DNA from 2 places in the Paenibacillus sp. J53TS2 genome. Region 1 is predicted to be linked to the other one. Evidence: predicted binding sites of a transcription regulator. Region 1 holds the regulator's gene; the other holds the start of a gene.
The links. The regulator NrdR, encoded in region 1, represses ribonucleotide reductase genes. The targets are predictions, from matches to a motif close to AACACNATATATNGTGTT.
Positions count from the first base shown of each region.

Region 2: a site for NrdR is predicted at 13,068-13,085, ahead of KJS42_RS02375 (adenosylcobalamin-dependent ribonucleoside-diphosphate reductase). Genes of this name have one in related genera too.

Region 1 is NZ_BOSK01000001.1:693,715-710,250, forward strand. It holds gene pstB (phosphate ABC transporter ATP-binding protein PstB) at 1-682, opposite strand, end outside; gene pstA (phosphate ABC transporter permease PstA) at 697-1,584, opposite strand; gene pstC (phosphate ABC transporter permease subunit PstC) at 1,581-2,483, opposite strand; gene KJS42_RS03305 (phosphate ABC transporter substrate-binding protein) at 2,571-3,530, opposite strand; gene nrdR (transcriptional regulator NrdR) at 3,718-4,188, opposite strand; gene KJS42_RS03315 (alpha/beta-type small acid-soluble spore protein) at 4,325-4,546, shown strand; gene KJS42_RS03320 (lytic transglycosylase domain-containing protein) at 4,619-5,182, opposite strand; gene coaE (dephospho-CoA kinase) at 5,179-5,775, opposite strand; gene mutM (DNA-formamidopyrimidine glycosylase) at 5,814-6,692, opposite strand; gene polA (DNA polymerase I) at 6,730-9,387, opposite strand; gene phoU (phosphate signaling complex protein PhoU) at 9,536-10,195, opposite strand; gene pstB (phosphate ABC transporter ATP-binding protein PstB) at 10,214-10,969, opposite strand; gene KJS42_RS23275 (methyl-accepting chemotaxis protein) at 11,207-12,424, opposite strand; gene KJS42_RS03355 (response regulator transcription factor) at 12,546-13,271, opposite strand; gene pnpS (two-component system histidine kinase PnpS) at 13,420-15,216, opposite strand; gene KJS42_RS03365 (fumarate hydratase) at 15,219-16,536, opposite strand, start outside.
Region 2 is NZ_BOSK01000001.1:499,337-515,872, reverse strand. It holds gene KJS42_RS02440 (ROK family protein) at 1-579, opposite strand, end outside; tRNA gene KJS42_RS02435 (tRNA-Leu) at 735-819, shown strand; gene KJS42_RS02430 (D-isomer specific 2-hydroxyacid dehydrogenase family protein) at 878-1,783, opposite strand; gene KJS42_RS02425 (aldo/keto reductase) at 1,895-2,872, shown strand; gene KJS42_RS02420 (putative ABC transporter permease) at 3,313-3,858, shown strand; gene KJS42_RS02415 (divergent polysaccharide deacetylase family protein) at 3,945-4,757, shown strand; gene KJS42_RS02410 (N-acetylmuramoyl-L-alanine amidase family protein) at 4,744-5,445, opposite strand; gene KJS42_RS02405 (YqzE family protein) at 5,615-5,842, shown strand; gene KJS42_RS02400 (aminotransferase-like domain-containing protein) at 5,955-7,451, opposite strand; gene KJS42_RS02395 (DMT family transporter) at 7,579-8,535, shown strand; gene KJS42_RS02390 (hypothetical protein) at 8,615-9,670, opposite strand; gene KJS42_RS02385 (YqhG family protein) at 9,836-10,795, opposite strand; gene KJS42_RS02380 (DEAD/DEAH box helicase) at 10,805-12,583, opposite strand; gene KJS42_RS02375 (adenosylcobalamin-dependent ribonucleoside-diphosphate reductase) at 13,260-15,851, shown strand; gene KJS42_RS02370 (winged helix-turn-helix transcriptional regulator) at 16,464-16,536, shown strand, end outside.

The DNA.
Region 1 (16,536 bases):
ACTCGACCAGTTCCCCCATCAGGAAGAAAGCCGTCTTCTCTGACACTCGAGCCGCTTGTTGCATGTTGTGCGTCACGATGATGATGCAATAATCCTTCTTCAGATCAGCAATCAATTCTTCGATTTTGGCACTGGACACCGGATCCAGGGCTGAAGCCGGTTCATCCATCAGGATGATGCTCGGACTAACCGCTATCGAACGGGCAATGCAGAGGCGCTGCTGTTGGCCGCCGGATAAAGCTAAGGCGGAGGTATGCAGTCGATCTTTCGTCTCGTTCCATAGCGCCGCTTTGATAAGCGATTCCTCGACGATTTGATCCAGCTTCTTCTTATTCCGGATCCCGTGGTAACGCGGCCCAAAAGCGATATTTTCATAAATGGACTTATGGAACGGGTTCGGACGCTGCCAGACCATGCCGATCTTTTGCCGCAGCAGCACGACATCCGTCTTCGGAGCATTGATATTGTCTTCCCCGATCCAGATTTCTCCCGTGATCTTTGCTCCGCTGATGAGGTCATTCATCCGGTTTAAGCTGCGCAGAAAGGTGGATTTACCGCAGCCGGAAGGACCGATCAATGCGGTAACTTGCCGGGAGGCAAAATCAAGCGATATATTCTTAACGGCTTGCTTCTCTCCGTAAAAAACACTTAAGTCTTTCGTTGATAATTCGATATTAGGCACTTGGCTTCGTCCTCCTATTTCGTCGCCGTAAATTTCTTGAGCATCACGCGTCCGAGCCAGCGGGCCAGCAAGTTAAATGCCAGCACGGTCAATATCAGTACGGCCGAAGCGCCGGCGGCGATTTCGGGTGCGTCCGGTGCCAAACCTTCGGAATTGATCTTCCAGATATGAACGGCCAGCGTTTCCGCCGGACGGAACGGATTTAGCGGTGACGTCGGACTAAGCGGATTCCAGTTGCTAAAGTCAAGCCGCGGACTGCTCATGCCGGCGGTGAACAGCAGCGCCGCAGCTTCACCAAACACGCGACCTGCAGCCAGGATGGTCCCGGTCAGGATAATCGGCGTAGCGATCGGGAGCATGACCGATTGGATCGTTTTCCATTTGGACAAGCCCAACGCCAAACTGGCTTCCTTCTGAGCCTGCGGCACGCTGGCTAATCCCTGCTCCGTGATCCGCACCATCAGCGGCAGATTGAAAATCGTTAAAGCCAATGCACCCGAGAACAGGGAAAACCCAAATCCGAATACATTTACGAGTACGAGCAGACCGAACAAACCAACGACGATCGACGGAAAAGAGGATAACACTTCCACGATCAAACGGATAAAATCGGTGATTTTCCCCGGTTTGGCATATTCGCTCATATAGATCCCTGCCCCGATACCTAGCGGTACGGTGATGATCATCGTTAAGACCAGAAGGAATAAAGAGTTGAATAATTGCGGGCCGATCCCGCCGCCTTCCTTAATCGTTTCGGGCGGTGACGTAAGAAAGTCGAAGCTGATATGCCCCAACCCCCGAACTAAAATAAAGCCGAGTAAACCCGCCATAATGAGAACGATCAATCCGGCCAAAGCGACAATGACGGCCGTTGCGATTTTGTCTACAGTTTTTGCGCTCATCGTTTTGCTCTCCTTTCCAGCCACCGGACGATAAAGACGAATATGAACGTCATTAGCATCAAGATCAGCGCCAGCGTCCAAAGGACATTGTTTTGCGTCGATCCCATCACCGTATTCCCCATACTCAGTGTAATCACGCTGGTCAAGGTGGAGGTGGATTCAAAGAGAGAACGCGGAATATGCGGCGCATTCCCGATGACCATCTGTACCGCCAGGGCTTCCCCGAAAGCCCGGGCCATGCCCAATACGACCCCAGTTAATAAAGCCGGCATGGTTGTCGGCAAGACGGTCCGATACAAGGTTTGCCAGCGCGTTGCGCCGAGTGCGTAAGAACCTTCTTTCAAACCGGGAGGCAGAGCAGCTAGCGCATCGGTGGCAATCGAAGTTATCGTTGGCAAGATCATAATCGACAACACGGTCGCTCCGGCCAAGATACCAAGACCTTGTCCCGGGAAAATATCCCGGTAGAAAGGCACGATGACGCTGAGCCCCACAAAACCATATACAACGGAAGGGATCCCAGCCAGCAATTCGATGACCGGCTGCAGATATTTCTTCCCGAACTTTGGCATAATTTCGACCATAAATAAAGCTGCGCAAATGCCGAGCGGGGCCGCGATCAACGCCGCCAAAATCGAGGTGCCGAATGAGCCCAAAATAAACGGAAGGGCACCGAATACCGGAGGTTCCCCATCCGGTTTCCAGTTCGTACTGCCGAATATTTCGCGAAATGCGATCCCGTCTTGAAAAAAGGTGCTTAACCCCTTGGTTGCTACGTAATAAACCATCGAGAAGATGGTGACGACCAGCAATACGATACAAAACGAAGCGTAAATTTTGCCGGTCCATTCCTCGACGATATGCGGTTGTATTTTTTTTCTTCCGCCGGACTGAGCCATGAAACCTCTCCCTTTAATAACAGCACAGAAAGAGGCAGAACAGTCCGCCTCTTGCCGCGCCGATATGATGTTATCGAGTCCTATTGGTTACTTCTGTGTGATCTTGCCATCCACATCGCGTTGAACTTGCATTTTGCTTGCCGGAATATAACCAAGCTCTACAACGTCGCCGTTGTCGCCTTGTACGTCAGGGGAAACCATGAAGTCCAGGAACGCTTTAACAACTTCGTTTGGCTCGCCTTTGGTGTACATGTGCTCATAGGCCCATACCGGATAAGTTCCGTTTGCTACGTTCTCTTCTGTAGCTTCAACGCCTTCGTATTTCACAACTTTGACGGAATCGTCAAGGTAGGACAAGGCAAGGTAACCAATCGCCCCCGGCGTTTCGCCGACAAGCTTCTTAACCGTACCGGAGGAATCCTCTTGGATCGAACCTTGCAGGTCTTCCGTTTTTGTGCCCAAAGCATATTTCTCGAACGTTGCGCGAGTCCCGGAGCTCGAAGGACGGTTGACGATTTGAATCACTTGATCGGGACCGCCAAGGTCTTTCCAGTTCGTGACTTTACCCGTGAAAATTTGTACCAGTTGGTCTTTTGTCAAATTGTCGATGGTGATATCCGGATTCACGACGGCAGCCATCGCCACGACTGCAACTTGATGGTCAACCAGTTCGCCGGCTTGAGCAGCTTCCAGCTTCTCTTCCGCGAAAACGTCGGAGTTCCCGATGTCCGCCTGTCCTCCGGAGACCTGCGTCAGACCCGTGCCGCTGCCTCCACCTTGAACTTGTATAGAAACTTTAGGATTTTGATCCATGAATTTTTTCGATACTTGGTCTACCAAAGGTTGCAATGCCGAGGAACCTACCGCCAGGATCGACCCGGAAAGTTCCGACGTTGCTGCGTTGCCGCCGTTGTTCGCGGATGCTTCATCCGTAGTGCCGCCGTTCGTTCCAGCCGTGTTGTTTTGTGCCGCGTTGTTGTTTTGACCACATGCCGCCAGCGTCAAGCTCAACACCAATGTCAAAACCAATAGCATACTCTTTTTCATTGTCTTAGGTATCCCCCTTATGTGTTTTACAATTTGATTATAGAAAGCGAAGATCAATCCTGTGTTTTCGTTTTGTAAACTTTGTGTAAAATGATGAGACATACCTCATCTAGTTCTGATTATTCTGTGCAAAATATAAAAAAAACACTCTCGCGCTTAGCAGCGAAGAGTGCTTTAGTAAAAGAAACTATTCCGTGACCCCCGTATTTTTGGAGAGCAGGCCCTTCAGTTCTTTCATAAACATATTGATATCTTTAAATTGACGGTAAACCGAAGCGAACCGGACATAGGCCACCTCGTCCACCGGATATAACTGCTCCATGACTAATTCGCCAATCCCCCGGCTTTCAACCTCTGCGTTGGCCGAATGGCGCAGGGAACGTTCCACCTCGGAGACGATCGATTCCAGCTGCTCAACGGAAACCGGGCGTTTCTCGCAGGCTCGGATCAAGCCTCTCAGCATTTTCTCCCGACTAAATTCCTCGCGACTTCCATCCTTCTTAATCACGATCAGCGGCATTTCCTCCACCATTTCAAACGTTGTAAACCGACGACTGCATTTCTCGCACTCGCGGCGACGACGGATCGAGCGGTTCTCGTTAGCCGGCCTTGAATCCAGCACTTTCGTCCCTAAATAATCGCAATACGGACATTTCAAGCTAGAACACCTCCCCTCTAAATGCCGTAATGACGGCCTTTTTTACTTAATGGCAATAAATTACTTTAGATTCATCGGATTGAAGTTGATAGTCCGGCACATAATACTGTTACCAACCACAAGGAGGTGAACAATCATGGCCCAAAATAATAACTCTTCGAACGACCTGGTGGTTAGACAAGCTTCCGGAGCTTTGGATCAAATGAAATATGAAATTGCTCAGGAACTTGGCATCTCTTTCCCACAAGACGGATATGCTGGTAACCTGACCTCTTACGAAAACGGTTCGATCGGTGGTTTCATTACGAAACGTTTGGTGACCTTGGCTGAACAACAGCTGGCAGGTCAATTCAAATAATCCGATCACCAAGGAAGCATTGACAGGCGATTAGCCGGTCAATGCTTTCTTTATATTTTCGCAATAATCCACCTAAAACTCGTCGTAAATCTTCACATACTGCTTGTAATAATGCGAGACCCGCTGAACGTAATGCCTAGTTTCGCCAAACGGAATATTCTGTGCCGTCTCCAGCCGGCCATCCCATCGTCCGCTCTTCAGCCAGTTCTTTACATTCGTCGGCCCGGCGTTATAGGCGGCGATCATAGCGATCGAGTTGCCTTCGAATTGCTCGGATAACGACCCCAGGTACCACGTGCCGATCCGGATATTCGTTTCGGTCTCGTTGCGGATGTCCTCTAACGTCGTATCGGGCAGCTTCGCTTTGGAGATGACCCACTCCGCCGTATCCGGCATAATCTGCATAATTCCAAGCGCACCTTTTCGGGACTCCGCCCCCGATTTGTAATTGGTCTCCACCTTGATAATCGCCGCAACGATAAACGGATCGAGACCGTTGTTTTTGGCATGTAGACGAATTTCTTCTTTATAATAAATCGGATAAAATAACGAAAGCCAGGTGGAATTTAAAAAGATGAGGCCCGTGAAGCCAATAAACAGGAGAAGCAGAACCCTCTTTTTGCGAAGCCACCTCATTTTAGCCCCTTATCCCGCCAAAAGACGTCAATCTGCCGCTTTGTCTCGTCTAGTCCACCGCTGTTATCAATCAAAATATCCGCCCTCTCCTTCTTTACTTCGATGTCCATCTGGGCGCTTAAACGCTGTTCGGCCGCTTCCCGAGATAACCCGTCCCTCTGGATTAATCGAGACATTTGAAGCTCCCGGGGCACGTATACGACCATAATTTCTTCATATAACGGATCGAGACCCGATTCGTAAAGCAAAGGGATATCCGCCACCACCAGTCTGTGCGGATCCTCTTGTTCCAGCTCGTCCAGACGCCGCTTCATTTCGGAACGGATGGCGGGATGCGTCAACGCCTCCAACGCCTTACGCTCCTCCGGATGAGAGAAGACGATTTCGCCGAGCTTTTTGCGGTTGAGCGTTCCATCGGGGTGAAGCACCCCTTGTCCAAAGCGTTCGCGGACGGCCGCCAGCACCGGATGGCCCGGCTCCATAATCTCCCTGGCGATCAAATCCGCATCAAGCACAGCGGCGCCAAGGTTGGCTAGCATGCGGGAAACCGTGCTTTTCCCGGTGGCGATGCCTCCGGTGAGTCCGATGTTCATTCCCAATACACCTCACTGTTTTGACTTGGAGCTTCGACCTAAATTTCATCTATCGTTTGTTTAGCGCCTCGCGTCTTATGACTTGTCCGGTATGCAGGCTGACATTTCGGGCAATAATGCGTTCCCCGTCCCCCTACAACGGTCTTCACCACCTGCTGTCCGCAATTTAGGCAAGGCTCCCCTTGTCGGCCGTACATCCGCAAGGAATGTTGGAACATTCCCATCTCTCCCTGTCCATTGACATAGGATTTGATGGAGGATCCTCCAGCTTCCACCGCTTCTGTCAGCGTATCTATGATAGCGGTGTGAAGTCGCTCCATCTGCCGCTTGGTTAGCTTGTCCGCCGGATGTTCCGGGTGGATTCCCGCCCGGAACAGGGCTTCATCCACATAGATATTCCCCAGACCCACAATGTATTCCTGGTTTAGCAGCGCAGGCTTGATCTTGGTAGACCGCCTGGATATCACCTCTTGAAAAGCCTTTGCCGTAAAAGAGGCCTCCAAAGGCTCCAACCCCAGTTTGGCCAAAGGCTTCTCCGCAAATTCCTCTCCGGGCAAGAACAAATGCATGGTACCGAACTGGCGCACGTCCTTGTAACGGAGTTCGGATCCATCTGTAAACCGGAAAATCACATGCGTATGCTTCTCCACCTCATCGCCGGTCTGATAAACGCCGTATCGCCCTTCCATCCGCAAATGGGAGACGAGTACCAGCCCATCCATGATGATGCGCAGAAATTTCCCGCGGCGGCCAATCTCTAATATCGTATGTCCGGCGAGCTCGACTTCAAACCGCTGGATATCATCCGGCCGTTGGATGATTCGCGGCAAGGAGACGTGGACGCTTTGGATCGTTTTCCCGACGATCAATTGGGTCAAGGTCCGTCGGACCGTCTCGACCTCCGGCAATTCCGGCATATCCTCTCACCTCATTCTAAGTTGTAATCCCAAGAACCTACTTCGCTTCGTACCAATTTAATCCGCTGGACACTTCGGCCTTAAGCGGCACGGAGAGCTCTAACGCTTTCCCCATCGTCTCCGGCACGAGCTTGCTCATGATCTCCAACTCTTCCGGCGGTACCTCGAATACCAATTCGTCATGGACCTGAAGCAGCATACGGCTCTTGAGCCCGTGCTTGTGCAGTTCCTCGTCCATCCGCACCATTGCCAGTTTGATGATGTCCGCCGCGGAGCCTTGAATCGGTGTGTTCATGGCCGTACGCTCAGCGAAGGAGCGCAGGTTGAAGTTCGACGCGTTGATCTCTGGCAGATAACGGCGGCGCTCCAACAGCGTTTTGACGTAACCGTCGCGCTTCGCTTCCTTCACGATGTCGTCCATATAACGTCGGACGCCTTGGAAGGCGTCGAAATATTGATCGATGAACCGGGCGGCTTCCTTCCGCGTAATGTTCAGGTTCTGGGACAAGCCATAGTCGCTGATCCCGTAGACAATCCCGAAATTGACGGCTTTGGCCGAACGGCGCATATTGGCGTCAACCTGGTCCGGTCCAACGCCAAACACATCCATTGCCGTCTTGGTGTGGATATCCATATCGTGCAGGAACGCTTCCTGGAGCCCCGGATCACCGGAAATATGCGCTAATACACGAAGCTCAATTTGCGAGTAATCCGCCGCCAGAATAAACCAACCTTCCTCTGAAGGAACAAAAACTTTGCGGATTTTGCGGCCCTCCTCGAGGCGGATCGGGATGTTCTGCAAGTTTGGATATTGGCTGCTCAGGCGTCCGGTTGCGGCGATCGTCTGCCGGAAATACGTATGCACCTTACCTCTTTTCGGCGAGATTTCCTTCAGCAGGCCCTCGACGTAAGTCGATTGAAGCTTAGCCAGTTGGCGGTATTCCAGAATAAACTGCACGATTTCATGGTAAGGTGCCAGCTTCTCCAACACTTCCGCATCCGTCGAGTAACCGGTTTTGGTTTTCTTGATCACCGGCAACCCCAGCTTATCAAATAGGATTTCTCCTAATTGCTTTGTTGAATTGATATTGAATTCCAGGCCGGCGATTTCATAAATTCGCGTTACCAATTTATTGATCTGGGCTTCAAATTCCACGCCGAGCTCTTTCAAGGCCTCCTTATTGACGGCGATGCCTTGCTTCTCCATGTCGGCCAAAATCCGGGATAACGGCATTTCCAGTTCGTAGAACAGCCGCTCCATTTCATATTTCTCGAGCTCCTGCCGCTGTAGCGGCAGAATGCGCAGCAGGGCGTCCGACTTGCGAGCCAGATGACGGCTTAACGCGTCCGGCTCCGGCACCTTAAATTTGGCGCCTTTGCCGTATACCTCATCGTCGCCGGGCACCGCCGGCAACTGGTATTTCGCCGCCAGGCCGCTGATCGTCTGGTCGCTTTCCGTCGGATCAAGCAAATAGGCGGCCAGTTGCACGTCATGTTCGGCTCCGGCAAACGCGACACCTTGCCAGAACAGCACCAAGTCCGCCCGGTGCAGATCGTAACCCCGCTTTGGCACGTGCTCATCCGCCAACCAGGCGCGCACTTCCGCTGCCGCCCCCTCTTGTAACACGTCAAACGGCAGGAAATAATGGCGGCTGGCGGTGGACAACACCATGCCCATCATTGTAGCTTGATGCGGATTGTCCCCGTAGGATTCCACAATGATCCCTTCGATGTTCGCCAGATCGGCGTTCAGCTCGGACAGGTTCTCCAGGTTAACCGCGGTGACCTCAATCTCAACCATCTCCGCGGGAGCCGCTCCCTCTGAATTCCCTCCACCGGCAAAGGACATCCGCTCGAGCAGCGACTTAAACTCCAGCTTGCGCAGCATCGGAACGGCCGATCCCTCCTGGATGCCGTCAAACTTCATCTCCTCCCAAGAGCGTTCAACCGGAACCTCGCGGAAAATGGTGGCCAGCTGTTTGCTCATGCGGGCATCCTCTGCGTGGTTCACCAAATTTTCCTTCATTTTCCCTTTCAATTCATCGGTATGGGCCAGTACTTCCTCCACAGAACCGAACTGGTGCAGCAATTTCAGGGCTGTCTTCTCCCCAATCCCCGGCACCCCCGGGATATTGTCGGAGGTATCGCCCATCAGCCCTTTCAGATCGATGATTTGCAGCGGCTTAAGCCCGTATCTCTCCTCGATTTGCTGCGGATCATAAGGTTCGACCTCACTGACACCTTTGCGCGTTAATGCCACTTTAACCCGATCGCTGACGACTTGCAGCATATCCTTATCTCCGGTCACAACGAGTACTTCTTGACCGGCTTCCTCGGCCCGTTTGCTCAAGGTGCCGATAATATCATCGGCTTCGTACCCGGCCAATTCGAACCAGGCGATGCCGAAGCTCTCCAGGAGCTCGCGCATCAATGGAAACTGCTCGGACAGCTCAGACGGGGTTTTGTCGCGTCCGCCTTTGTACTCCTGGTAGCCTTCGTGGCGGAAGGTCACTTTCCCCGCATCAAAGGCCACCAGCATATGCGTGGGGCGCTCTTCTTGGATCAACCGCAGCAGCATGTTCGTAAAACCGTAAACGGCATTCGTATGCAAGCCGCTGGAATTCGTGAGCGGCGGCATGGCAAAAAATGCCCGGTAAATAATGCTGTTCCCATCTATAAGTATCAATTTTTCCATACGACACCTCGTCCACAGTTTTCTACCTTTTCTTATGATAACACAGGGGCCTTCCCGATAACACCAAAGCTCGCCTTGGAAAAGAAAAACCGGCCGCCGCTCGCACAATTTCGCGAGCGGCGGCCGGTTGACCGCGGGGGAGCAGGAATTATTCGTTTAGGTCCGGACGATGGCCGGTCACCAGGTAAACGGCGCTTTCGCCAATATTTGTCGCATGATCGGCGATTCGTTCGATATACCGACCCACCAGCGTCAGCAACATCGCTTGCTGGAGAGATTCCGGATTAGAGATCATAAACGCATACAGCTCATGGATCATTTGGCTGTACAAGTGATCGACTTCATCATCATCCTTCGCCATTTTATAGGCCAAATCGGTATTCTCGTCCAAATACGATTGCAGCGATTCCCGCAGCATCAGAATAACAAGCTCGGACATTTTCGGAATATCGATCAACGGCTTGATAAGTGTCTGACCTTCCAGCCGCGTAGTGACCTTGGCAATATCGATGGCCAAGTCGCCCATCCGCTCTAAATCGCTGGAAATTTTAAACGCTACGATGATCCGGCGCAGATCCTTGGCCACCGGCTGCTGGGTCACGATCAGACGCGAGCCGATCTCCATGACCTGCTCTTCCATTCGGTTCAACTCCGCATCGCGCTTCACGATCTCTTTCGCTTTGGCCGAGTCCAAAGCCTGCAGGGCGCTGATAGCCTCCGCCAAAGCGTGCTCGACATGCTCGCCCATTTGTCTCAGCAGTTGCCGCAAATCCTCCAGGTTCTGATCAAATTCCTTTCTTTGAATCATCTTGCTGCAGCCTCCTTATTATCCGAAACGACCGGAAATGTAATCTTCAGTGCGTGGATCCTGCGGCGTGGAGAAGAGCTTCTGCGTATCGTCCGCCTCTACGATCTCCCCGTTGAGGAAGAACACGGTCCGGCCCGAAATACGCGCCGCCTGATGCATGTTATGCGTCACCATGACAATCGTATAACTATCTTTTAATTGCTGCACCAGTTCCTCAATCTTGAGGGTGGAAATCGGGTCCAGCGCTGAAGTGGCTTCATCCATCAACAGAATATCGGGCTGTACGGCAATGGCTCGGGCAATGCAAAGACGCTGCTGTTGCCCGCCGGACAAGCTGAGAGCCGACCGTTTCAGGAAATCCTTGACCTCGTCCCACAGCACGGCCTGACGAAGACTCCGTTCCACGATTTCATCCAAAGCCGCTTTGTTCTTGATGCCGTGCAGCCGCGGGCCATAGGCGACATTGTCATATATCGATTTTGGAAAAGGATTCGGCTGTTGAAACACCATGCCCACCCGTTTGCGCAAGGCCTCCACCTGGACATCGTCGCCATAAATGTCACTGCCGGCGATTTGCACGGTGCCTTCGATCCGTGTCCCAGGAATCATGTCGTTCATCCGGTTCAAGGTGCGTAAGAGCGTTGACTTCCCGCAGCCGGAAGGCCCGATGAAAGCGGTGATCGCCTTTTCCGGAATATCCAGAGAAACGTCCTTAAGCGCATGGAATCGGTCATAATACAAATTCAACTTTTGAATCCGGATAATGTTATCCATCTCAGTTCTCCTTCACAAATAAACATCTTTGCCCCGGCCTCAGGGCTTATGCCAGATTGACCGAGGAAATGGCGGGCAAACTTGAAGCACGGTACCCGCCTTCCCAGCGAGCCCGTGCCGGCGTTTCAGCTATTGATTTAGTATGCTCGAATGAGGAATTATTCCATGTAAAACAGTTTCATTTTAGCGCACTTATGTAAAAGTACATGAGTCTAATTGTAAACGTAGTGTAAAATCTTACGAAAGTGAGGCCAACTGCCGTAGCTCGCCTAACACGGTTCTCGTGCGACTGGCTGCCGTTTCCGAGGAACGGAACATCTCTTGGCCGCGCTCCTCTACGGTTCGGGCTGAATCCACCAGCGCTTGAAACGTCCCATCCGCGTTGCCCACTCTACCGTGGCTTTCCGCCATTTCTCCCGCAGTGGAGGAAGCGGTGGACGCCGTTTGCTGGATTAACCGGTTCACAATACCTAGCGTTAACCCGATTTCTTCGGAAAAGCTCTTCGTCTGCAAGGCAAGCTTGCGAACCTCGGAAGCCACAACCGCAAACCCTCGTCCATGTTCCCCGGCATGAGCCGCTTCGATCGAGGCATTCATGGCCAGCATGCCGCTTTGGTCCGCCAGGCTGCGGATATGATCGGCGACCGATGAGATTTGTTTCGTCCGTTCCAACAGCTCCGCCATTTGTTTCTCTTGGGAGCGAGTCATGTCTAGCACACGGGCGAACGACGCCTTGACCGCTTCCAACTCATGACGTCCTTCCGCCGACAATCCGTTCATCCGTTCCGATTCCAGCAGGCTTCGCTTCGCCGACTCCGTCACTTCAGCGATCGAGCATTCGATCTGTACAATCCGATCGCGGCTCTCAAGGACCGCCGCCTGCCTGGCTTCGTCCGCTTCCCGCTGCAAATGCCGGGACATCTGCATCAAATCCTGAACTGTCAGGATTCCGTAATATTTCCCCTGATCGGTTAAGATCAAACCATCGTAGAAAGAGGCCCCCTCCCGTCCTAACGCTTGATCCAACAGTTCCCCGGCCGGTGTATTCAACTCGCAGATTAACGGTTCCCGCTGGGCAAAACGAAGCGCCGATACCTCATAAAATAGATCCGCAGCAAACCGACCGGCCAAATGGCGAAAGAAACGATCTCGCATCAACAGCCCGATCGGTTTGTGATCATCATCACAAACCACGATACATGGAAGCTCGGGTTGCCTCTGGAACTGCCCCAACACATCTCGGCAGGAAACCTCCGGTCCGATCACCGGAACCTTATGGCTGTAAGAGTGAACCTGTACCGCCGCAACCGCCACGCCTTCCGTCGAGCGACCGCCTGAGCGGCCGTCTTCCATCAGCAACGATTCCCCGTTAACCCCGCCTTCTACGTTCGCCGCCAAGTTCTCTGTCTCTTCAATTGCAGCACGCTCCAATACTGCGATGGCCTGATTTTCCAACCTGAACCACTCCCCCGTATTTATACGTTACGCACGATCTACTAGAATCATAGAGGGAGAGTGTTAGTACATTGTTTTCGGGACTTTTGTCCTATGTAAAAAAAGAACGTCCATCACGAAATTACATGATGGACGCTTTCTTCTTATTGACAACCAGTTTGTATCCGACGCCGCGGATGGAATCGATATGCACCGACTGCGGATCCAGTTCGAGCTTCTTGCGCAGCGAGCTGACGTGCACATCCACGGTCCGTTGCCCTCCGATATAATCGAAGCCCCATACGGCATTCATCAGATCGTCCCGGGTCATCACCACGCCGGGCTTGCGAGCCAAGTATAGCAGCACCTCGAACTCCTTTGGCCGGAGCGTGATCGCTTCCCCGTTCAACGTGACTTCGTATTTCTCCGGATAAATCGTCAAGGCGCCCAACGCGATTTGAGAGTTCTCCTGCTGGACCGGTTTGTCGCGTTCCTCCTGACCTGTCGATCGGCGGAGAACGGCGGCGACACGAGCTAGTAGCTCAGCCACACCAAACGGTTTCGTGATGTAATCATCGGCGCCGGACTTCAGGCCCTGCACGACTTCCTCCTCCGCATTTTTTGCGGTCAGGATAATCACCGGCGTCATCACGCCTTCGCTTCGCAGCTTCGACATGATTTCGAAACCGTTCATGCCCGGCAGCATCAAATCGAGCAATATCAAATCAAATTCTTGCTGCAGTGCGGTTTCATAACCGGTCTGCCCGTGATCCTCTACGACAACTTCATAGCCTTCGCTCGTCAGATTGTAAGACAAAAGCCGGGATAACGTCGGTTCATCTTCGATAACCAATAGACGTTGTGTCATAGTACCCCCCATTTATTCGCGGTACAAGTTCATGCTTTGAACCAATATCACTTTGATGACAAGCCCAGCATATCACGGCATTGTTAACGCGGTGTAAAGTTTTTCAAAAAACAGTTTACACTTTATTGGTATGTTCCCAGGACCGATCTTAATCATCCAAGGCATGCATCAAGGGGAGTTCCAAAATAAACGTCGTTCCTTCACCGACTTTGCTCTCTACGCGGATAGTGCCGTGATGCAGTTCAACGAGGTGTTTGACGATGGACAGGCCCAGACCCGTGCCGCCCGAGCTGCGGGATCGCGCCTTATCGACCCGATAGAAGCGTTCGAAAATCCGCGGCAGATCCTTCTTAGGAATGCCGATCCCCGTATCGCTAACCGTAAACTGGACCCTCTCCTCGTCTCCGCCTTCGCCAACTATGATTGCCGATACGCGTACTTTTCCGCCTTCCAGCGAATAGCTGATCGCATTGGACAGCAAATTCATGAAGATTTGCCGCAGGCGATCCTCATCCGCCTCGATGAACAGATGCTCCGGAACGTCATGCGACATCGAGATTGACTTTTTGCCGGCCGCCGGAAGAAGGACTTCATACACGCTGTCGAACAGCTCTTTCAACTGCACCGGGGCGTATTCCAGCGGCACTCGCTTCGATTCGATTTTGGACAGCTCGAGAATGTCGCCAATTAATCGGTTTAACCGGTCTCCTTCGTCATAGATGATCTGCAGGAATGAGCGCGCGGTTTCCTCGTCCTTCACCCCGCCAGCCATCAGCGTTTCGGCAAAGCCTTTAACCGCCGCGATCGGCGTCTTTAACTCGTGGGACACGTTGGCAACGAATTCGCTACGTATCCGTTCCAGCTTCCGAATTTCGGTGACATCCTGTAACAGGAACAACATGCCGCGGTAGTTACCGTTGTCTTCAAACATCGGCACGCTGTCGAACAGCAGGATTTTTTCCTCGGGATCGTAGACGTTCCGTTCCTCCTGAACTGCTTCCTTGCGGGCAATGCCTTCTTCCATAAATTTGATGAACTCATAGTTTCGTTTGAGCACCTGATACGATTTGCCGAGCAGCAGCTCGCCTTTCATATGCAATATCCGTTCCGCTTCCCGGTTAATTAAGGCAATGCGCTCCGCAGCATCCACCATCAGAATGCCGCCGGTCATGTTCGCGAGCACGCTCTGCATCAAGTCCTCGTTATCCCGGATCCGCTTGAGCTGTTGCTGCAGGCTGTCTGCCATGCCGTTGATGGCAAGGCCCAATTGACCGATTTCGTCCTTGCGGGCCAGCTTGACCCTGGCGTCGTAATCGAATCCGGAGATGCGATGGGCGACGCGGGTGATCTGCTCCAGCGGCTTAGTCAACCCGGCGGCCACTCGGTAACTTACTAGACCCGCTATGAGGAATAGGATAAGCAGTCCGCCGAACATCCAGATCCACCCTTGGGCAAGCCCCTTCTCCACGGCTGCCAAACTCATCGAAAGGCGGATATAACCGTCAAAATCACCGACCGTCACGCGATGCGCTACGTACAGCATATTTTCCCCGATCGTATCGCTGTACCGGATCGCACTGCCCACGTTCCCACCTACGGCAGACTCGATTTCCTGCCGGTGGGCATGGTTATCCATTCGCTCCGGGTCGGACTCGGAGTCGCCGACGACGATACCGTTCAACGTAATGAACGTGACCCGGGAATCGGTCAGCTCTTTTAGCTGTTTCGCCTTTCGTTCGTAATAAGCGCTGGCCTCGGAATTCCCTTCCACGGGAACAAAATCGAAAGTCGCCTCAAGCAGATTAATTTCCCGGGCCATATTATCTTCCAAAGCCCGGATATGCGAGTTCTTAAACATCTGGGCCATCGTGATGCCGGCCGCCAGCATCGAGAGCCCGAGTAGAATCATTAGGATGAGTGTTAGGCGCGAGCGAAAGGTTTTCATGTTTATTTGAACACCGGATCCTTAAAGGCAGCCAGCTTCATCAATGAGTCCTGCTCCACGCCTTCATGCAGGCTGTCCCCATGCGAATCCATCGTTACGATTGCAGCGAAGCCTTCAACCTCCAGATGCCACATGGCTTCTGGAACTCCAAACTCCATAAAGTCGACGCCGTTGACCTTCTTGATGCATTCCGCATAGTACTGTGCCGCACCGCCAATCGCGTTCAAATACACGCCGCCATGCTCTTTCAGAGCAGCCAGCGTCTTAGGGCCCATCCCCCCCTTGCCGATGACTGCGCGAATGCCGAACTTCTTCATGATATCCCCTTGATACGGTTCCTCGCGAATGCTCGTCGTTGGTCCGGCCGCCTTCACGTGCCAGCCTTCGTTGTCCTTCAGCATCACCGGCCCGCAGTGGTAAATGACCGCTCCATTCAAATCCAACGGGGCGTCATGATCCATTAAGTGTTTGTGCAGCGCATCTCGGCCGGTATGCATTTCTCCGTTAATAACTACAACGTCGCCAACCCGAAGGCTGCGAATTTGCTCCTCCGTCACCGGTGTTTGCAGCACGACTTCTCGGTTGGCTGGGGCCTGAGTTTCCTCGGATGCCGCGCCCGTTTCGGCTGTCTCAAGATCTCCTACCGGTACTTCGCTTCCGCGCTCATAGAGCCATCTCCGAATGGCGCCGGTAGAAGGATCGATGTCCACACCCTGGCGGCGGAACGCCCAGCAGTTGTATGCAACCGACACAAAGAAGCTGGCCGGAAGCCGATTTATCGCTCCGATCTTACAGCCCAGCAAAGTCACTTCTCCGCCGAATCCCATCGTGCCAATTCCCAACTGATTGGCCGTATCCATAATATACTGTTCCAGCCGGTCCAAATCCGGATTCGGGTTAACGTCATCGAGCGGACGGAATAGCTGTTGTTTGGCTAGCTCATACCCCGTCGTGCGGTCGCCGCCGATGCCGACTCCAAGAAACCCTGCACTGCAGCCCTGCCCTTGTGCCTGATAAACGGCATGCAAAATGCATTTGCGGATCCCGTCGAGATCTCGCCCCGCACGGCCTAACCCTTCCAATTCGGTCGGCAGGCTGTACTGTATATTTTTATTCTCGCATCCGCCGCCTTTCAAGATCAGTCGGATGTCGATCGTGTCTTTCTCCCATTGTTCGAAATGAATAACCGGCGTTCCTGGGCCCAAATTATCACCGCTGTTCTCTCCCGTTAAGGAATCTACGGAATTTGAACGCAGCTTACCTTCCTTGGTCGTCCGCTGCACCGCAGCGTAAATCGCCTTCTTCATCTCAATCTGATTC
Region 2 (16,536 bases), 190 kb from region 1:
CGCGGTGTTGGCCCCGTTATCGAGCATGGCGGGAATCCCTAACCGCTCCTCGAGCATAGTGCAGATTGGAACGTGTCTCCAGGAGGGGGCGGGAAACCACTCGGGTTCGAGGATGATTCCGTTGCGATGATCCAGCGGGCCAACCGCACCGATGCCGATTCCCAGAATGTCGGCGGAAGTGATTCCGTGCTCCGTAAGAAACGCCTTCGCGGTATTGGCAACAGAGTCCGCCAGAACATCGGGTGTCATGCGATCGTCCATTTTCCAGCGGGCCTGTGACAAAGGGTTTAAATGCATATCATATAGACCAAGTACGGAGTAGATCCGGGAGATTTCGAGCCCAAACACAAATCTGTGCTTCGGATTCGTCTGGAACAGGATCGGCTTTCGGCCGCCGGTCGAGCTCCCCAGCCCGGAGATGACGATTAGCCCCCGGGAGGTCATCTCCTCCAGTAAACGTGTCATGCTGCTGCTAGTAAGCGGAAACTCGCTCATCAGGTCGGCTTTGGAGACGGTGCCGAGGAACGAGATTCGATCATAGATTTGCTTCTTAATCAAAGGATTGGAATGAGTCAACATCGATAAGGCTCTCCATTTCCAAGTTAATTCGTCGGGATATCCTTTAAGTATAACGGGAAGGAGGGGGGATTTCCAGAGATTCATTTATTGACTCTTCGAAAAATAAATGATATTATATATTTCGTTGCTGCAAAACAATGCATCAACCGAGAAACGCGGTCGTGGCGGAATTGGCAGACGCGCACGGTTCAGGTCCGTGTGGGCTAACCCCCCGTGGAGGTTCGAGTCCTCTCGACCGCATCCTTAAGTAGAACAGCCTCGCAACTTGCTCCTCGGAGCGGTTGCGAGGCTGTTTTTTTCATTTACTCGTGCCCCTATAACTCGTTAAATTATCCAATACCTTGCGAGATAATCTTCCTCTGGCTTCCCGGGTAAAACCTGACACTTTGGGAGTATAGATGATTTGGGGATAGCGGTGAAGCTCAGTTTTGAACTCCCCTGCACCGTCAGCGTCAAAGATCGCATAATTTCCGCTTGCTTGGATCCACTCCCGAAAGGCAGCGGCATCAAATGGCGCTCCGAGGGAGGTGTTCACCAGAATTTTGCCGTGGCCCAATGCGGCGAAATCCTCAGGTCCGAGGAGATGGGTGTTTCTGGGCAAGTGCATGGAGATCATCTCCGAGGTATGCAGCAACTCGCGAAGCGGAGCATATTCAAACCCGGCTTGTTCGCAATCCGGTTTGCGGTTCCGGCTGAAATAACGGACTTGCATGCCGAAAGCGGAAGCCCGATGCGCCAAAATCTTGCCCGTCGTCCCCATCCCGATGATGCCCAGCTTGCGCTGCTGCAGCTCGACCGGTTCGCTTAGCCATTGGTGCGGGCCCAGACCTTTGAGCAAGCGGATGAGCTCGCTCATGACGAATTCGGCAACCCCTTCATCGCCATAATCACGAACTCCCCTTACCTCGATGCCATGCGCTCTCGCCGCGGCGATATCGACGTTGGCCGATCGCTCGTCATACAGGCTGCAGCACATGCCGATATACCGAATCGACGGGTGGTTTGCAATCAACTCCTGATCAATCCTCGTTCTCCAGGATACAAGTACGCAATCCGCACCTTGGATTCTTCCCATTAACTCATCTTTGCTTTGCGGATCTTTATCAAACCGAATGATGGGTTGCTTCGAATAGTTTTGTAATTCTTCCAAAGCCCAGGCTTCGAGCCCAACGTTATCCGCGCAGGTGATTTGATTAAACTTCATTTCTAAAAACCTCCTTGACCTGGCATTAACGTACTTAATTTCATATGCTTGATTTATACTATACCATGAAGGGCTAGGATTCCAGATTTTATCACGGGAGGAGCATGGAAGATGGAATATGTGAAGCTGGGACGAACCGGCCTTGAGGTATCGCGTATTTGCCTGGGCTGCATGAGTTATGGGGAGCCGGACCGCGGGCCGCATCCCTGGTCGCTGAGCGAGGAAGAAAGCCGTCCGTTTATCCGCAAGGCACTTGAGCTTGGCATTAATTTCTTCGATACGGCCAACGTGTACTCCGATGGGACGAGTGAAGAAATCGTCGGACGGGCACTCCGAGAGTTCGCCAACCGCGACGAGATCGTAATCGCCACCAAGGTCCATGGGCGCATGCGTCCCGGTCCGAACGGCGGAGGTTTATCGCGCAAAGCGATCCTGGCGGAAATCGACCATAGCCTGAAACGTTTGGGGACGGACTACGTCGATCTGTATCAGATTCACCGCTGGGATCCCACGACGCCGATCGAAGAAACGATGGAGGCGCTCCATGATGTCGTCAAGGCTGGCAAAGCCCGTTATATCGGGGCTTCCTCGATGTATGCCTGGCAATTTCTTAAAGCACTGCATACTGCTGAGCGGCACGGATGGACCCGATTTGTCTCCATGCAAAATTACCTGAACCTGTTGTATCGCGAGGAAGAACGTGAGATGCTGCCGCTGTGCGAAGCGGAGAACATCGGTATCATTCCTTGGAGCCCGCTGGCTCGCGGCCGGTTAACCCGCGATTGGGATGAACAAAGTGAGCGTTCGCAAAGCGACTTGTTCGGCCAACGTCTGTACGCGACTATGGCGGAAGCCGACCGCAAGGTGGTCGAGCGTGTGGCCGAGGTTGCAGCTCAGCGCGGTGTCCCGCGCGCGCAGGTCGCCTTGGCCTGGGTGCTGCAGAAAACCCCGGTCACAGCTCCGATTGTGGGAGCGACCAAACCACATCATCTCGAGGACGCGGTTGCCGCGGTGTCGCTTCGGTTAACCCCGGACGAAATTGCTCGACTGGAAGAACCGTATGTCCCCCATCCGGTGCTGGGAATGTAACGAGTTTTGGCCCATGGATGGCGAAGACAGACAACGGCATAACACAAGTAAAACCAGCCCTCACTGCTTGGTAGTGGGGGCTGGTTTTTGGTATGGGGCGGACACGGTAGCCCTGCTACGCCCGATGGGTAAGGCATGGACTTCGCCGGCCTCGGAAGAGATAACGGTAAAAAATCACCTTATTTTCGGTGATATGGCTCTTTTTGAACAAATAGCGGTAAAAAATGGCCTTATTTCGGTTCGATAGGGACAAAACCGCCCCATTTGGGGCTCCTGCGGAAAAATAAGGCCATCAAATACCGCTATTTTGTTCAAAAGGGGCCTTTTCGCAGATGTAAGGGTATTTTTTACCTTTATTTGTGAGCTCTGGTGCGCAGCGGACCGTTTGCGCATGTTTCCGGACAGGGACAGTCATACTAGCAGAAAGGAGGATGGTGTTCATGACGGCGGGAGAACTCGGTTTTTATTTTCTGCTGTATTCACTCTTTGGCTGGCTGCTCGAAAATGTATACAGCCTGTTCACGCAGGGAGTGTTCTGGAAGGAGGGGTTCATGAAGGGCCCGTTTAAGCCGATGTACGGCGTAGCCCCGCTGCTTCTATTGATATTTTTGCAGGAGGGAGAAGGAGTACGCCCGCTGCTAGCGGCTCTATTATGTCTCATCATTCCAACCGTCGTTGAAGGGATCAGCGGATATTTGCTGTTCACGATGTTTGGGCGAAGATGGTGGGATTATTCTGGGCTACGGTTTCAGCTTGGCGGCCATGTCTGCCTGCGATTTTCACTGTATTGGGGACTTCTGTCGGCGTTGATGCTCAAAGTGCTGCACCCGCTGGTGGAACAAGCGTATCAAAGCATTTCCTCGGTGTGGTCCGTGGCTGGCCCGCTGCTATTGCTGTTGCTTGCGGCCGATCTGGTGTGGACTTGCCTGACGCGGCGACGGGAATTTCGGGGAAGCTTGATTTTAAATCCAAGTGGGGATGAGTAAAGGAGGAAGCGAATTTGACGATTTTCCGCAACCCGGTTCGATGGTTCCCGGTACTGACTGTCAGTTGTTTGATCGCGCTGTTGTTGATGACACCCGGAAGCGGACGAGCTGCGCCGGTCGGCGCTGGAGGAGAGAAGACAGATCCGGCAGTGGATAGCAAACAACCAGTGTCTACCCACAAACTTGCGGTGATTATCGATGATTTTGGCAATCGGATGGACGGGACGGACGAAATGTTGGACTTGCCTGTGAAATTGACCGTTGCAGTCATGCCTTTCTTGGAAACCACTCAGGAGGATGCGCGACGGGCGCACGAGCACGGGCACGATGTGATTGTCCATTTGCCGATGGAGCCGAAGCAAGGAAGACCGGAGTGGCTGGGACCCGGGGCCATCCTCTCCAACATGACGGACGGGGAGATCCGTCGGCGGGTGGAAGCCGCGATTGAACAAGTGCCTTATGCCGTGGGTATGAACAACCATATGGGCTCGAAGGTAACCGGAGATGAGCGCGTGATGTCGGTGATTTTGGAGGTATGCCGGGAACGCGGTTTATTCTTCGTTGATAGCAAAACCAATTATTGGTCGGTCATTCCTCGCTTAAGCGAAGAGAAGGGACTGCCCCGGCTTGAAAATGACATTTTCCTGGACGATGTGGGCAGCGTGGAGCACGTCTCGGGTCAACTGCGGCAAGTCCTTGCCTTGTTGAAGAAGGAGAACCGAGGCAGCTGTGTAACCATTGGACATGTGGGTGTGCAAGGCAAGAAAACGGCGGCTGCATTAAGAAAGAATATCCCGATGCTGCAAGCAGAAGGCATCCATTTCATCGGAATCAGCGAATTGGCGCGGGAACAAATTAGTCCCGGCGTGAAGCCGGGACCGGGGTTTACATTACCGTAAAATATTCGGAGATGCCTCGATACAACGCTTCGGCAATCCTCTGCTGACCGCGCCCGTTCGTGAGAATGGCGCGGTCTTCGGTATTGCTGAGAAATCCCGTCTCCACAATGACGGCGGGGCAATCGATATGGTTCAGCAAATAAAACGGCTTCCCGTGTTCCGGAACTCGAGCTGCTTCCAACTGATAGAACCTTTCCAGTGACCGTTGGATCGAGTCTGCTAGTACCACGCTTCGTCCTTCGTTCTGATGGAGTACAAGCGGACCGCGTTTCGATTTATTCCGTCCCCAGTTGACATGCAAGCTGACGACGATCGAAGCGGGCAACTGCTCGCTAAGTTCCTTACGCTGGGCAAGGTCCCGCAGGTGCCGTGAGCGGCTGTGAAGCCAGCGATTGTCGTCGCTTAGGGCATAATCCCCCGTCCGGTTGAGTATTGCGCGGTAGCCGTGGCTTCTCAGGACGACATAAAGCCGCCGCCCAATTTCGAGATTGATATCCTTCTCGAGAATCTGTTCGTAAGACGTTCCCCCGTCAATCCCTCCGTGACCGGCATCGATCAGAATCACCGGTTCGGGGAAGGCATGTCGAAGATCCTTACCTTCGTCAGCCGCTGCCGGGGCGATCCCCCAACCGAATGCTATGGGGATCGAACTCATTATGGCTAGCAGGCATCGTGTAATCTTTCCCATGTGTCTCACCTTTCGGGCTTTTCTACCTCTATATAGTGAGCCAGCGGAAGGAAAATCATGCATTGGCGATTTGCCGGTAGCCATGGGGTTGTACGGGTTTAATGCGGTGCGATTCGGCACAAACTAGAGCTAACGAAGAAATGACTAAGCTGGAAAGGAGCTATCTCCAATGGCGAAAGGCGACGAGTTGGTCAAATACATCACGGAGCGGGTGGTGGATTACGTGGAAACGCCGCGGGAAGTCCGCCGTGAGCGCTCGAAGGTCAAGGAACCGTGGAGCCGGCGATGGTTCGGGATGATCCCGTTCTCCATCTCCCTGTGGGCCGAGCAGATTCCCAAACCGAAGAAGAAGGAATCCCGGGGGAAAGAGCATCCCTCCCGTTCCCGCGGAGTGTGACTTGGCCGAGCCTCAAGCGAAATCAGCCGTCTTCCGTCCCGCAAGGGAGAAGGCGGCTGTTTTTTTAGGTTTGCCCGGGTATCGAATTCGTTCCCATCATTCATCGCGTGCTTCATTCGCTTTGCACCAGCTCCTCGGCCAAGCGGACCAGCAGGTGAACGCCTTCTTGAATCCGCGCTTCATTCATGAACGAATAGCTGAGCCGGATTTGGTCGTTCATTTCACCCATGGGATCGCAGATCGTTCCGGGGACGAACGTTAACCCACGGCGGATGCTTTCGGTCAGGAGCCGGTTGGCGTTTAGCCCGTCAGGGAGGTGGACCCACAGATTCAAGCCGCCTTGCGGACGGAACCACTGCCAGCCTGTACCTGAAGCGAGCGCTTGCTCCATCACGTCCCGGCGAATTTGTAGCGCCGTACGAAGCTTCTCCAGGTGCAGCTGCAGCCGTACCGACTCGAAGCAGTGCTGGAACAGCTTCTGGTTGACGAGCGGCGTCCCGTTGTCGGCCAGCGACTTGGCGGTCAGCAGCGGAACCATCGCGGCTGCTCGCGCGGCAACGGCGCAGATGCGCAGACCAGGCGCCAAGTACTTGCTGAAGCTGCGCAGGTAGACGACCCAGCCTTCCGTATCGTAGGAATAGAGCGGCGGGGGAGGCGGTGCGTCGAAGTAAACGTCATGAACTGCGTCATCCTCGACGATCAAGCAACCGTAGCGCTCCGCCAGTTCAACCAGTTGCTTGCGTTGGACGGCCGGCACCGTGTATCCCGTCGGATTGTGAAAGGTCGGGTTCATATAAAACATCCGGGGTTTATGGCGTTTCAGGTAAGCTTCGACAACGTCCAGGTCATACCCGTCCCTGCGAATCTCCACGGGTAAGAGACGAGCGCCCCTCTGACGGAAGCAGTCAAGCGCCGAGCTGTAGGTTGGGCGTTCCACCAGGACATGGTCCATGGGACGAAGATAAACGCCAGCCAGCAGGTCGATCGCTTGCTGGCCGCCGGTCGTGATCAGCAGTTCGTCGGGGGAGACCTGAAGCTTATTTTTCCGCTGCAAATCTGCACTGAGGAGCTCCCGCAGCTCCTCGTCTCCTTGGACAGAGGAGTAAGTGCCAAGCAGCTTGGGATAGCGGTCGAATACCTGCTTCACGTGGTCTGAAAGGAACAGGTTCGGCAGCAGGTTCGGATCGATGAGCGCCTGGGAGAACGAATAGTCGGCCGGGATGCGGTGGATCTCGCTTAAGGTGTTTTGCATTCGTCCGCCCCCGTGCCGGGGCCCGGAGAGCGCCTTCTCGCTGACTCCAGCGGCGGTTGGAACGAAGAATGCTGCTTCTTCGCCTTTGGGTGCGGCAGGATCTGCATGTGGTTGTTCTTCGGAAACGTAATAACCAGACTTCTCTTTGACGTAAACGATTCCTTGTTCCTTTAACAGCCCATAGGCCCGGAAGACGGTTAACCGGTGGAGCTGAAGTTCCCCGGCCAACGCACGCACGGAGGGCAGTTTGTCATGCGCTTTCCAGTCTCCCCGACGGATTCGGTCCCAAATATAATCATAAACTTGCGTATAGAGAATCTTGCCGGACTCTGCCGGCGGCTTGGGTCTTACGTTCATCCTCTTCCCCCCTTGCACCACGAATCCATTTTATGCGAAAAGCCCAAGCATCTGTTCTGCGATGACCCATCTGTTCTGTCTTCTTTACTGTATGATACAGTTCAATAGGCGAAAGGGGAAGATCTCGATGATTGTGGTCAACTATTTGATCGTGTGTCTCGTGTTCGGCACGACTTTTTTAGCGATAAAAATCGGAGTAGACCATGCGGCGCCTCCGTTTTTCTCGGCGGGTCTCCGTTTCTTTGCCGCCGGGTCGATCCTGTTCCTGTGGATGGTTTGGCGAAAAAAGGCCGCATGGTCCTTGCTGCTGCGCAAGGAGATGCTGGTGACAGGGGCGTTGTTGACCTTCGGGACGTTTTCATTTCTGTACTGGGCGGAGCAATACGTGACCTCCGGTGTCGCTGCGGTGTTATCGGCTACTGGGCCGTTGATGATTGTGTTGCTTCAGATGATCGTCCTGCGGCAAAAAACGACAAGACGCGCCGTCCTAGGCATCCTCATCGGCTTGGTTGGCGTGATGCTGCTCGTGCTTCCCAACATGATTTCGGTGCAGGCCGGCCCCCGCTGGGCGATCGGCTGCGCGGCGATTTTGATCGGGGAAGTGCTGTATTCAATCGGCGCCCTGTACACCAAACGAGTGACCCAAAGCTATGCGGAGGAGTCGCCAATCGCGCTAAACGCCGCGCAAATGATATACGGAGGCTTGCTGCTTTTTATCCTGTCGGCTTTCACCGAAAGGGTGTCGGCCGAGGTTTTACTGCAGCCGTCCGCGTTAGGCTCGCTGTTCTATCTGACCGTGGTAGGTTCGATGGTGGGGCACAGCTTGTTTTATTGGCTGGTGGCTAAGACCAATCCGGTGTTTCCGTCGACTTGGTTGTACGTCTCGCCACTCATCGCGATGACGATCGGCGTGTTGTTCTACGGAGAAACGGCAGGATGGTATGCGGTGCTGGGTGGAGGAACGATTATCGCCGGCACAGTGCTGACGAATCTGGACAGCCTGCACCAGTTGCTCAGCAGACCGTCACGGCTGACGGCCCAGGCATCCGCAGAGGGAAGTGCGGGTTCGGTGGCGGGATCATAGGGATCGTATGAGGGTCCGTGTGTAAGAGCCAAAAGAGCACTGTCAGCTAACGGCAGTGCTCTTCGAAGTACTCTCGCAGCTAGAACGTGACGAATTTCCCGCTAGCTATCAAAGCGTCCAGCGCGATCAACCGGATCGCGGTGTCGGTGCCGGTAACGACGTAAACGGCCTCGGCTTCGGCTTCAGCGGATGGCTCTGCCAAAGGGCTGTTGTTCGTCCAGGTTTGATATCCGTAGACCGGAAGAGGAAAGGAATAAGTGCGTTCAGGACCGGAAGCGGCATAGACAAGCTTCCGACTGGTTTTCAGCTTGCCGATGAAGGCATCGGACTTCATCGCCAGCGGTTTAGCCGTCATCCATAACAGGTTGTCGTAGGGATCGAAGCGGGATGACGTGTAGACGATAGGGGCGGTCGATAACGGCGCGCGGCTGCTCGCAGCCAGCCGCGGCGGCGCGTAGCCGCCCGCCTGCTTGTCCCAGCTGCCCGTCGTTTCGGGCAGCCATTCGCCGTCGGCGGCATTGACGTATTGGGGTTCGCCGCCATCCGGCAGGCGAACCTTCCACGCGGCCAATGCCGGGCCGGCGTAGAGCGGGACGGCGGTCACCCGTCCCGCAGCGGCTGCGCCGAGGCTGCTCTGCCGGAGCGCGGCCTCGAGCAGCGCCGGGTCGAATACGGAATAGGTGCCCATTCCGTATTCGACCAGCTTGTAATCTCCGCTCTCGGTCGCGGAGATAATGAGGTAGCCGCGCGGGGCTGAAGCGCCCGGCGGTACCTCGGCTGCGCCGCCTTGGCCGCTGCCGGCGGCCGCCACCGTGACGAGCCAGCTGTGCGTGCCCGGCCCCAGCGGCTCAATGGCGGTGTCGGCGCCGGCCCAGGCCGTAAACGGCTCGGCCTGGGCCAGCTGGCCGACGGCCTCGGCGGCGAAGCGCCGCAGCGCCTCAGGCGCGGGTGCATCCGCCGCCGTCCCGAGCGTCGCCAACGCGGCCTGCCCGGTTCGCTCGCCGGCGGCCCCCGCCGTGCCCAAGCCGTCCGCCAGCGGTAGACCGGCGCCTGATGCGCTATATAAGATGCTTGCGCATAAGAGAATTTTGCAAGTGGTGGTTAATTTCTTTTGAGGTTTGCGTGCTTCCGGCATGGTATCGCCTCCCTAGCCATTCGTCAGGCCTCATCAGGCCTGGTTTCGATTGCTTGTCCATTGTACCGAAGCCGCCCCAAAAAGGATGTTGCAACCTGTCGCTTTGCTTTGCGGCAAACGGCTTCTATTTTTGCGGTCTTTTAGCGAGATCAGTCTGATTTCTCGTCACCGCGGCGAACGCAGATGAAAGATGCCGCAGCCCAAGGCGGATACGACAATTCTCGGCTCATACTGCCAGCGGATTTCATCTCGTCTCGCTTCGTATTGCTCGCTGGCGCCTTGAGCCCGCTCGGGTTCGGGATCTTTCACGAGATCCTTGTAATAAGCGTCGATCAATGCTAACTCGTCGTTCAACCGTTCGCGGGCCTCCTGGGCCCAGCGGTCGTCATAAGCGGCAATCTGATCGGCAAGCCGCTGCTCAAGCACGGTGCGTCCGGCATCTAACGACAGCTTGGTTGGTTCGATATGGACGTTTTCGGGCAAGCGCGGAACCAGTTGTTTCGCCGCAATTCGGGTCTGAAACGACTCATCGACGGCGCCCGTCAGCAGGGAAACTCCGTAATAATGCAGCTCCTCGCGTTTCATATCGCAGCAGAATTCCACCTTGAAGCAGACGCCCAGCCAAGGCTCATAGGCGGCGGGCAGCAAGGCCATCCGTTGACGTTGCCCCGGCTCCTCGAACAAATACACATAACGGCCGCCTTTACGCGCTGCTTCAAAAATCTGTTTCAGCCGCGGGCTGCCAAATGTGAGCTCCTCGCGTTGAATCCTTCCCGGACCGAGTACCGGGAGCGGGCGGACCGCGCCAAAGTAGCGGCCGAGCAGCGTGTCCTCCTGTGCGGCTTCCATCTGCTGCCCGGGTCCCGTTTGTTCCCGGGAGGCCTTCGCTTCTTCGGCCGCCCGGTGAGCCTCCGGATCAAAAACAAACGAAAACGACATCGTTTCCGGCTCCGCTCCGGTCCGTTCGATGAACCCCCAGTAATAGGGACGGTTCGTTAAGTCCCGGTCCGCGCGAGGAGAGAGTTTCACGGTGACGTGATGTGGCGATTTCTCAAGGAACTGACATTCGGTTGCTTCCAGATAGGTCAGAACATACTCGCGTATCTGTTCAGAGGTCATGGACATAACCGCAGATCAACCTCCCAACAGCTGCTGCAGGCCGCCTTCGCTTTCGGTTCCTTCGGCTTCTGCATCCAGCTCGGATTTTATGGTGTGGAATTCGCGTCCCAGCGAATCGACGCGGCTGGCTATCTCCTCTTCACTGCCGGATTCGAGGATGATTTGGTAAATGCTTTTTTCCAGTGAATGTTGTTTTTCGAACCGCTCCAAAATCACGTCAAGATGGCCTATGACCAACTCGAACATATTGATCTTCTCGTGCAGCAGGTGAAGGATATGCTCCTCGATCGTGCCTTTGGTAGACAGATTGTAAATATTGACGTCGTTGGTTTGACCCAGCCGGTGCACCCGGCCGATCCGCTGCTCCACTCGCATCGGGTTCCAGGGCAGGTCGAAGTTGATCATCTGATGGCAAAATTGCAGGTTGATACCTTCGCCGCCCGCTTCGGTCGCGATCATCACCTGGGCCCGGCCGCGGAACAGGTCCATCATCCAATCTTTTTTGCCTCGGTTCATCCCACCCCGGTACGGAACCGCGGTCATTCCGCGGTCACGGAAGTACTTCAGCAGATACTCCTGCGTAGCCCGATACTCGGTGAACACGATCACCTTGTCATTCATTTCACGGATCAGCTCCATCGCTTTCTCCGCTTTGCTATTCGCTTTGATCTGACGGATCAGGTCGACAAGATCCCAAATCCGATCGCGGATCGGGGAATCAGGGGCAAGCTTCTTAGATAAATTAACCAATGTGACGAATACCGCATCCCGGCTGCTGCATACCTCGCGTTGCAGGGTGACCAGGGACAGCATGCTGTTGAGGTCGCCGCCAGCGGCGTTATATTGGTCTTTAATGAAGGAAGTAACCCCGTTGTACAGGTTCTTCTCTTCCTCGGACAGCTCTACGTCAATGTTGCGGACGATTCGCTTCGTGAATTCCAGCTCGCCGTCACCGCGCCGGTTGCGGATCATCACCTTGGCCAACTCATCCTTGAGCTGATTCTCGTTCTTCGGCTGTCGTTTGTCGACGACGAAATTGGCGGCAAATTCGCTTTGCCCGCCCAGTTGCCCCGGCTTAAGCAGCGTGATCAGGTTGAACAGCTCGCCTAGATCGTTTTGCACCGGAGTGGCGGTCAGGAGAAGGCAATATTTTTTTCGCAGCTGCAGCATGAACTGATAATTGGTCGTTTTCTTGTTCTTCAGTTTGTGGGCTTCATCAACGATGACCAGATCGTATTCGTTATTGAGTAAAATATTCTTATGCGGGTCGCGTTTGGCCGTGTCCATGGAGGCGACAACGACGTCGTTGTGCCAGGAATGCTCTTTCTTCTGCGCTACGGCCGGTATGCCGAACTTCTGATTCAGTTCCCGAACCCACTGCAACACCAGGGATGCAGGCACCAGAATCAATACCTTCTTCACTAATCCGCGCACGATGTATTCCTTTAAAATCAAACCGGCTTCGATCGTCTTCCCAAGACCCACCTCGTCGGCGAGGATCGCACGCCCGCGCATTTCGAACAGGACCTTTCGAGCCGTTTCGGTTTGGTGCGGTAGAGGGGTGACGCCCTGCAGATGCTTCAAACATTGCATTTCTTCAAAGCTCGTGACAAGCGAAGCAGTTTCGGCCTCAAGGGCAAGGTTAAACAGCTTCCAATCGTCCCATGGGCCGCCCTTTTGATGTCTCGATTCCAAGTCGCTGAACCAACTTCGGTCGAAGTCTACGGGGATCTGCAGATTCCATTCCGGCGGGACGACCGAATTGGGGGAAGGGCCGGGGGGATGAGGATTCATGATGTAAAACCTCCCTTTTGATGCGTATTTGACTAGCTCTATTGCGGCTACGAAAGGATCCGAATCAGTCCATACCGCGTGCTTCTTGCAGACGTAGGTGTAGTATGGACGAAAAAGAAGGAGTTCATAACTTTTGAGAGGGGAGCGGGAGCGAAACGGAGCATCAGCTATTGATATTGCTTGGGTTGACCGTTTTACATGATGATCCCGTTTGCTCAGATCAAAGCGATTTAGATGAACCGTTCGACCTCGACCTTGCTCCCTTAACGAAAGGGATAATCGCATGATGAAGCCTCCAGAGGCAGTTCTTCCGTTTTATAGCTTGGGTTGGAAATGGTTACATGGCGGTTTCATAGATTCAAGACCGAAAAATTGAGAGAACCGGAGCAAACGAGTGTTTGGGCCAGCAGCATTCGGAAAAAAGCCTAAAATTTCAAGCTGTCCTGCTGTGACAACGAGATATTGTATAGTATAATGGTATTCGCACACAATATATTGTGATTCATACATATGATAATACGGTTTATAGGGTGTGCGTAGCGGCTTTCAGGCAGGCGAATATCGGCTTGAAACAACGCTTTTTTCGTTTTTTCGCCCGTTTTCGACTTCAAGATCCGGCGCGAATGACCGATATATTTACGAATCTTTGATCCAAACTTATAGGAGGGTGTTTTCTTTGAAAACTGTGCCAAAACAGCGCCTTGAGGGGCTAAGTGAAAAAATCTTCTTGGACCGGTACGCCTGGAAAGATGCGGACCCTAGTCACGCCAAAGTCGGCGACGTCGTCCTCGTTCTGACGAAGGATGATCCCAAATTCCCAACAAAGGAAGTTGGCGAAGTCGTTGCACGTAAGGGTCGTAAGGTTACGGTGAAGACACGCCGGGGCGAGTTGGTCGAGTCCGACGTGGAGAAGCTGACCCTCAATATCGAGAAAACCCCTGAAGAAATGTGGGACCGCCTTGCTAAAGCGATGGCTTCCGTAGAGGAAACGCCGGAGCTGCAGAAGCAATGGGAAGAGAAGTTCCGCTATATCCTGGACGATTGGAAGCTGGTACCGGGCGGCCGGATTGCCGCAGGTGCCGGCGCCAGTGACGAGTTGACCTTGTTTAACTGTTACGTGATCCCATCGCCAAAAGACAGCCGCGGCGGCATCATGGAGACCTTGTCCGAAATGACCGAGATCATGGCACGCGGCGGCGGCGTGGGGATTAACCTCAGTTCCTTGCGTCCGCGCCGTGCGGTTGTTAAAGGCGTAAACGGCTCTTCGAGTGGCGCCGTATCTTGGGGAGGTTTGTTCAGCTACACCACCGGCTTGATCGAGCAGGGCGGCAGCCGTCGCGGCGCGCTGATGCTGATGATCAACGACTGGCATCCGGACGTCATGGACTTTATCACCGTCAAGCAGACGATGGGCCAGGTTACGAACGCGAACCTGTCGGTTTGCGTGAGCAACAGCTTTATGGAAGCGGTGAAGAAAGACCTCGATTGGGAATTGGTGTTCCCGGATACGACTTACGAGGACTACAACGAAGTGTGGGACGGCGATCTCGAGAAGTGGAAAGCGGACGGCCGCAGAGTGATCCACTATCGCACTGTCAAAGCGCGTGAGATCTGGCACACGATCATCGAGTCGGCTTGGAAATCCGCCGAACCGGGCGTTGTGTTTATGGAATATTACAACCAAATGTCCAACAGCTGGTATTTTAACCCGATCATTTGTACGAATCCGTGCGGGGAGCAAGGTTTGCCGGGTTGGGGCGTCTGCAACCTGTCGGCGATGAACTTGTCCAAGTTCTACGACGAAGAGAAACACGATGTCGCTTGGGACGAACTCGCCACAACGACGCGCTATTCGGTCCGTTTCCTGGACAACGTCATCAACAAAACGCCTTATCATTTTGAAGAAAACGAGAAGAACCAGAAGAAAGAGCGTCGCGTTGGCCTCGGGACGATGGGCCTGGCCGAGCTGATGATCAAGTTGAACATCCGTTACGGCAGCCCGGAATCGCTGGAATTCCTCGATAAATTATATGGCTTTATCGCCAAGGAAGCTTACCTGGCCTCCGCAGATATCGCGGAAGAGAAAGGTTCCTTCCCGGCTTTCGAAGCGGACAAATATTTGCAAAGCGGATTTATGAAAGTGATGACGGAAGTGTATCCGGAAGTTGGCGAAGCGGTTCGCACCAAAGGGGTCCGCAACGTCACGATCATCACTCAGGCGCCAACCGGCAGCACAGGGACGATGGTTGGAACCTCGACCGGGATCGAACCATATTTCGCCTTCAAATATTACCGTCAAAGTCGTCTTGGATTCGACGAGCAGTTCGTACCGATCGCGCAAGAGTGGTTGGACGCACATCCAGGGGAAGAGCTGCCGGATTACTTCGTGACCGCGATGAATTTGTCGGCGGAGGATCATATCCGCGTGCAAGCCGCGATCCAGCGTTGGGTCGACAGCTCCATCTCCAAAACGGCAAACTGCCCATCCGACTTTACCGTGGAAGAAACGGAACGTTTGTATGAACTGGCCTTCGACCTTGGCTGCAAAGGCGTAACGATCTACCGCGACGGTAGCCGTGACGTACAAGTCCTGCAAACGGAGAAGAAGGAAGAGAAACAAGAAGAAGCGGCTCCACCAGCAACGGTAGCCGTAACGGAACAGCCGGCAAGCGCTCCGGTTCAAGCCAGCAGCCCGAAAACGGCGGAACAGTACAAGAGACGCCCGCAAGTGCTCCATGGCGCTACTTATAAGATCAACACGCCGTTTGGCATGGCATATATCACGATCAACGATTTGAACGGTATTCCGGGTGAAATCTTCCTGAACGTAGGGAAAGCCGGTTCCGACGTGTTTGCGATGGCGGAAGCGCTTGGCCGCGTCTGCTCGCTGTTCCTGCGTTACGGCGACCACGGCGAGAAGGTTGAGTTGCTGATCAAGCATCTCAAAGGGATCGGCGGCACAGGCGCTATCGGCTTTGGTCCAAACCGCGTGGAATCGATCGCGGACGCGGTTGCTAAAGCGCTAGAGACGCACGTGCAAAACGGCCCGTACGGCGACCACGACCCGGCGCCGGTGGCAGCAACGATCGCGCATCACGAGGAAGCCGCGCAAGATCATGGTACCGCGGACGGCTCGCACGGCGGACACAGCCATGGCAGCGCGCCGGCCACCTCCCGTGACCTCTGCCCGTCCTGCGGCTCGGCCTCGCTGATCAACATCGAAGGCTGCAAGACTTGCAGCAACTGCGGATATAGTAAGTGCTCGTAAGAATTGATAATGAACTAGTCAACACAAGGAGAGAGAGTAAGTAGTAGTAAATAGAAAAGCGAAAGTAAATCATCTGGGTGAAGACAACTTTGTCTTCACCTTTATTTAGGCTTTAGCCAGTTGAGCTCGCGAAGCGTGCGAAACAAAAAACCACCCGCTATGCGGGTGGAGGGAACTAGGGTTTGACCAACAAGCAAGCCAGCTTGAAGCGAAAATTTTGGGCGGAGGGGTCATACCAAGCCATTGATAACTGAGCGTGAAAGAGTATGAAGATCCTTCAGCAGAAACGGTGGCAAAAAGAAGTAAACCAGTTTAACTGGTAAGTCAAGGTGACAAATTACACTGAGCCTGAACAATTTAATTGTCAGGCTAGCGTCTTTAGATGCAGTTTGGCAACAGGGGTTATACCCCAAAAGCAAACCACCTGTTGGACGGGTGGTTATGATTAATCATTTTTTACGATCAAGCCTAGTAAAAGAGGGTTTCACATATTAGTCATGACTAATATGTGAAACCCTTTATGTTCAACTATCGTTTCCCGTTAGATCAACAAGTAATAGGGTTATCATGTAATATATTTATGGAAATTTAATGAAGGGCAGTGTTGTTTAATTGAAAACTTTTTATTGTGATCTGGAAATCACTTTAGATGTCATTGGCGGGAAGTGGAGGCCTCTTATTCTGT